2 regions of the Paenibacillus sp. 8b26 genome follow, and region 1 is predicted to be linked to the other one. Evidence: riboswitches for the same ligand, from Rfam matches in the RefSeq annotation. Region 1 holds a riboswitch; the other holds the start of a gene.
The links. Region 1 has a riboswitch for cyclic di-AMP ahead of ACQ4MX_RS14380 (C40 family peptidase). Riboswitches for the same ligand answer to the same signal wherever they lie in the genome.
Positions count from the first base shown of each region.

Region 2: it holds a riboswitch for cyclic di-AMP, as region 1 does, so the genes downstream of both, ACQ4MX_RS20795 (TrkH family potassium uptake protein) here and ACQ4MX_RS14380 (C40 family peptidase) in region 1, are expected to answer to the same signal.

Region 1 is NZ_CP192445.1:3,119,383-3,122,511, forward strand. It holds gene ACQ4MX_RS14370 (M1 family metallopeptidase) at 1-504, shown strand, start outside; gene ACQ4MX_RS14375 (hypothetical protein) at 516-1,343, shown strand; cyclic di-AMP (ydaO/yuaA leader) riboswitch at 1,629-1,766, shown strand; gene ACQ4MX_RS14380 (C40 family peptidase) at 1,772-2,272, shown strand; gene ACQ4MX_RS14385 (GNAT family N-acetyltransferase) at 2,578-3,084, shown strand.
Region 2 is NZ_CP192445.1:4,468,010-4,471,138, forward strand. It holds gene ACQ4MX_RS20790 (CPBP family intramembrane glutamic endopeptidase) at 1-1,101, opposite strand, end outside; cyclic di-AMP (ydaO/yuaA leader) riboswitch at 1,365-1,514, shown strand; gene ACQ4MX_RS20795 (TrkH family potassium uptake protein) at 1,933-3,129, shown strand, end outside.

The sequences.
Region 1 (3,129 bases):
GCGAAAAAAATGGATCGCATTATGCGTACCTACGTCCAGACCTACCGATTCAAGCATCCATCCTCGCAGAATTTTCAGCGTATCGTCGAAAGAGTCACCGGACGTTCGTGGAGCCACTATTTTGAACAATATGTATACGACGGCCAGATGGCGGATTTTTCAGTGGATCGCATTACGAACCGCAAGCTGGCCAACGGATACGAAGCAACCATTACACTCAGCAAAAAAGGGGCGGATTATCCCAAGGTCCCTGTTCAATTTACCTTCAAGGACGGCACAACGATATTCAAGGCATGGGACGGAACGGGCAAAAGCACCACCTATCGACTAAAAAGTGCATCTCCGGTCTCCCATGTGATTGTTGATCCGCTGTACACGATTGCGCTGGAGAACAAGCATATCAACAACAGCCTGAAGGCCGAACTGAACGAAAAAACCCAGACCCGTTGGAGCATAAGTGTTACCAAGCTGCTGGAGACACTGCTTGGAAGTCTGTCATGGTGAGGTGTCTATAGATGCGTACTGTTATAAAAGAAGGCTGGGCGCTTGTGCGCATACAATTTTATATTGTCATCATTCTATTTCTGTATCGACTGCTATGGGGCGTTTTTCTCTATCGGCTGGTACAATCCGCCGTTACTCCCCTGCTGCTGCGCTACCCCGATCAGGGTCAAAATGAACTGGGACAGACGTTGTTTTGGATGGAGAGCCAGATTGCCCTGACGGACAACCGAGAGGTTCATATGTATCTGTGGATACTACTGGGGGCAACGGTGCTGCGTACACTGATTACCCCCTTCATCCGGGCGGGAATATACCAAAGTCTGCACACCCATGCGACCGAGCCACAGAGTCTGTCCTTTTTCCGCGGAATGAAACGTCATGGCTTGTCATCGCTGATCTATTACGTCATCGAGCTTGGACTCCTGCTGCTCCCTGCTTTCTGGATGGCTCCTAAGCTCTACCCTATCGTGGCAGGGGCGCTGCAATCTCCCGCCTATCTCCTACATGTGCTGCCCTATGCCATCGGTTGGATTGCTTATGGCTGGTTCATCCGCCAGTGCATCCTGTACATGCAGCTAGGCACCGTAGGTGGTCACGCCATACTATCGTCGCTGCTTGCCTTCTTTCGGCAAATCCTCCCGGCTATCGGTATTTCGCTTCTGCTCGGTGCAGGTGTACTGCTCGTCCTTGGTCTATTCGGCACGATGGCGATAATTTGGACTGGTATGCTGGCACTCATTCTCCAGCAAACGTATCATTTTGTTACCAGTCTGGTCAGGCTATGGCACATCAGTTCACAGTACCGACTATGGCATACCGATATCTCCGGCAGAGGTTGAACCTTCACTCCGTTCCTCCCGAACAATTTCTGGCTGTCCAAAGTCAACTATCCATCTCCATTCATATCCAGGCAAACGGCACATAACTGAATACTCTTAACAAAATCTGTTCCCGCGATAAAGGGAGCAGATTTTTTTGTAACTTTTTGCGATGAAACATTTGCCAAAGCCAGCCGACTTTGTTACAATAATCGCAGTGAACTGATAGTAACAACTTTGTAATCTTTATTGTAACCTTTACCTTAAAAACATCGTTATCGTGAATACTGCTCTCCAAGGTGCACATCTTAAGTTAAGCCTAATTCCTGGCACCTGGGAAGCGGGGGAACCAGTTTGGGTGAATTGATCTCGCAACAGAGTGGTCATAGGGGAACCTTCTACCGAATCCTTAAGCTAACCTCGCAGGCATTGGAAGGGGTATATTTTTTTTGAAGAAGAAGCTAACGATCGCAGCCATGGGTCTCGCCATTGCCTTTACATCTTTTACATTCGGTGGAGGAAGTGCATTTGCAGACTCTAAGATGGACCAGGTCATCCAAGATGCCAAAGGAACGAACTACAGAAGCGGAGGCACTACACTCGACGGGTTCGATTGCTCCGGCTTCACAATGTATGTATATCACAAACTGGGAATTAATCTGCCCCATCAATCCGGATCACAATTCAAAATGGGATCTTCCGTATCCCGCGACGAAATGAGACCTGGTGACTTGGTGTTCTTCAACACCACAGGAAGAGGCATTTCCCATGTAGGTATCTTCGTAGGTGAAGGGAAATTTGCCCACTCCTCATCTTCACGTGGTGTAGTTGTTAGCTCACTGAACGAAAACTATTACGCTAACCGCTATGTCGGTGCAAAAAGAATTATGAGCACAGACGCTTACCACGCTGTAGCTTCTGAAACTCCTGATGACGACAACGTAGAATAACTAACGAACAGCAAGCTAACCCTGAGCCGCAATTTGATTCTGGCCGGAATCGAATTGCGGTTTTTTATGTCCACAACATCAGAAACGTTATCGTTACTGACGAACTGACACCTCAAAAGGTTTCAGATTTTGCGAACATCGTCGGTTTTACCGTCACGGCTGGGGGAGCATATGAGCAGTAAAGCCTTCTTATTGAATGTATACCCGACTTGGGTACGAAATAAACACCGCTTGCCAATCCCCTGCAACTTGTCTACAATCTGTTGTTAATGGTTTAAGTACTTGTAAAAGGAGGATGGGAAGACATGCCGGCCTCAATATCTAACTACCGGATCGTACCGATGGACGAGCAGCAGGCGGCTGCGATATGTGAGTGGCGCTATGATCCACCCTACAACATATACGGCTGGCTACCTTGGGAACAAATGAAGGCACTTGAAGTCGAATTTGGAAGCCCCACGCTTCGCCAAGAGCAATATGTTGCTGTGCTGGATGACGAGAACACGCTAACCGGATTTGCTCAATATTTCCCGATGATTGGAGTGACCCGGCTGGGTCTGGGAATGCACCCCCAATTATGTGGACATGGCAGAGGCACCGATTTTGTCCGTGCCATTGCTGAGGAAGCCAGACGACGCAACCCGGAGAATGAAATTGATCTGGAGGTACTGACCTGGAATGGGCGCGCCATTCGGGCTTACAAGGCAGCCGGATTTGAGATTACGGATACCTATGAACGTCAGACCCCTGATGGCAAAAAGCCGTTTCATTGTATGGTATATCATCCTGACCCCCAGCCTCGTGTTCAATGATAAAAGCGCCTTCGGCATACAACGGCATTGTTGTATATCGAAGGC
Region 2 (3,129 bases), 1.3 Mb from region 1:
CGGCTCTTTGGCGCGTGGCCAGGCATTCAGTCCAACCTTGCTCATCAGCCCGTCACCGCCAACCAAGGAAAAGTAGATCGCTACAGCCATTACGAAGGAAACCACAACTTGCAAAATCATAAGAAATATAAGTGCTCGCCGACCGCCTGCTTCTGCTTGCAGTATAGGCAGCATGTTAAATGTCCCTGCCATACTGGCAGCAAAATATACAATGGACAGCACAATGCCACGTACAAAGGAAGTGTGGCGTCGTGTGAGTGAGGCGTATACGATGGCAAGTATGCCTAACACCAAGCTAAATAAGGCATAGCCTGCGTAGGTCATCCAGTTAGCCCAGTACGTTTGCTTTTTGACATAATCCGTATAGGACGATGGGGCGGAAAAGCTCTGTGTAAACGAGCGAACATTTCCGTCTTCAAACGTAAACGCCAGTGTAAGCACAGAGGAGCCGATTTTTTTGTCGTTTACGGTGTACTTCAATCCGCCCTCGCCTTCGGATGTCGCAAGCTTCAAGTCCGATGGTTTAAAGCCAAAGCGTTTTATCCAGGCTGCCGCTGCCTGCTCTTTAGCTTCCAACGTCATATCTCCCTCGGCTGCGCGTACAAGCCTGCTACGTGCCTGCTCATCCGTAGAAATATCAGCTTGTGTATAACTGGTGCTGGAGGTAATTCGTTTAAAGCTGACGACTTTGCCTGTGGACAAATCCACATGAACTTGCACTTTGCTTTTGGAAGAAGGTTCCGGTAAATCGACCCGGAAGGTTTCGTAAGGATAACTTTTTTTCCATGTACGGTCATACTGTTGAAGCAGCTTTTCTCTGGATAAATAACCGTACAGGTCCGTTTCGGCCTGATAGGTCACGACAGGCTTTTCCGGCTGCGATTCGGTATAGCCCAGCTCGGAGCGAGCGAAGTCCAGCGCGTGTATGACTGCTTCCTGCTTGCTGATGACCTTGGCATTCGTCAGTGCTTCCGGATTCGGATTACTAAACGAGGGAATAAGCAATTGAAAGACAAAAAAGCAAATCAGGCCAATCCCGCCCAGCAAGCCTAATCTTTTGAAGTTGGCCGTGAGCACGACCGGTTTCCCGATAGGATTCATGAGTTTCCTCCTTAATCTGTAAATAAGAACATCCATTAAAGATATCATACTGCACAGGTTCCCGCCAACAGACCTAGGATATTCATGAAAATGGAGTGAAAGCACTATAAAGTTTCAATAAAATAAGATAAGCTGCGATTAAAGGTGGACTATTCTCAAATTACCGCTAATTTAACGTTATTTCGAAGAAATCGGTTTTGTGCTCTGTATATAGAAGGATTATAATCTGTTGAGACAATGCATATGAAATATATAGGTAACGATATACATTTGAGCCGAATTTCCATAGGAAAACGGGGGAACCATGTTACTGGGGTGAATTTTACAGCCGGTCCCGGACCGGAAGTGTGAATAGGGCATACTGTGCAGCCCGAATCCGTCAGCTAACCTCGTAGGCTGTGAGCAGGAACCAAGTCAGGCACTCGGATTTCCGGTGTCTTTTTTTGTGCGAATAAAAGTTGGATAATTAAAACGTTGCTGAGTTAAGTCCGCTTCGCGTTCCATTTGATCTTCCGATAGCTGTTGTCTCTGAATTTTATTGGATTAGATAAGCCCTGTTAAGGTTAAAATTCATAGACAAAGGCGAGCGCTACCGCTTCTCCAGATTCAAATGGATCGCTGCGCTGCTGCCCGCCTTAAAGTCACTAAACGTTTCATGAGGTAGTGAGGTATGAAGTGTGATGAGTACTGATAGGTAAAAGTATCTTTGCCTGCGGATACTTTACTGTTTGCTAAAAAAACGGACTAAAGAAACTGAAAAGAGATTGGTGATTTTATGAGCTGGAGCGTCTCCATGCTCATAATTCACCAAGTAGGAGCCGTGATAAATAGATGAATCCCAATGCAAGATGGCTTCGGCTTTCTCCACCGCAGATATTCGTTGTGGGATTTGCCATTATCATTCTTATAGGTAGCTTGTTGTTAATGCTGCCGATTTCCAATACAACGGGAAAGCCGCTTGCATTTATAGACGCTTTGTTTACAGCCGCCTCCGCAACCTGTGTAACAGGTCTTGTCGTTAAGGATACTGGCACCTTCTTTACCACCTTTGGGCAGGTGGTTATCGCCGCGCTGATCCAGATTGGTGGTCTCGGCTTTATGACGATGGCTACCTTGATTGCGCTGGTGTTCAAGCGCCGCATTTCCTTGCGGGAGCGCCTGATTTTGAAGGAAGCAATGAACCAGACTTCTGTTGAGGGAATTGTCGGATTGATTCGCAGAGTGTTGCTGTACTCACTGATCATTGAGGGCGTGTGCGCCACGATATTCGCCATTCGCTGGTCCTTTGATATGCCTGTAGGCAGGGCGATTTATTTTGGGATCTGGCATGCGATTTCGATGTTTAACAATGCAGGCTTTGATTTATTTGGTCACTTTCGCAGCCTGACAGGTTATGTATATGATCCGACTGTTAATTTTACAGCTATGTTTCTGATTATTTCGGGTGGCATCGGCTTTGTGGTCATGTCCGATCTGGTGGAATACCGCAAGCGAAAGAGACTGTCCTTGCATACCAAGGTGGTACTCAGCATGACGGCTGCTCTGATTGTAGTCGGCACGCTTGTCATCTTTGTATTTGAGTTTACCAATCCGAAGACACTGGGCTCGCTGGATTGGGGTGGAAAGCTGCTGGGATCTTTATTCCAATCCGTAACACCCCGCACCGCAGGTGCCAATACGTTAGATATCGCTGGCTTGCGGCAGGCTACGCAATTTTTCATCATTATATTGATGTTTATCGGTGCTTCTCCCGGTTCTACGGGAGGCGGGATTAAGACGACAACGTTTGCGTTGCTCATTGGAGCCGTGATTTCGATGCTGCGGGGCAGGGAGGATATTGTGCTGTTCAAATACCGGCTTGCGCAGGGGCGAATTTACAAGGCTTTGACCATTACACTGCTGGGACTGCTGTTTGTCATTGGGGTGACGATGATTTTGTCAGCAACCGAGGATCATCATTTTCTGATGATATTGTTCGAGACGGTGTCTGCATTTGGTACGGTGGGATTGTCTATGGGGCTTACACCT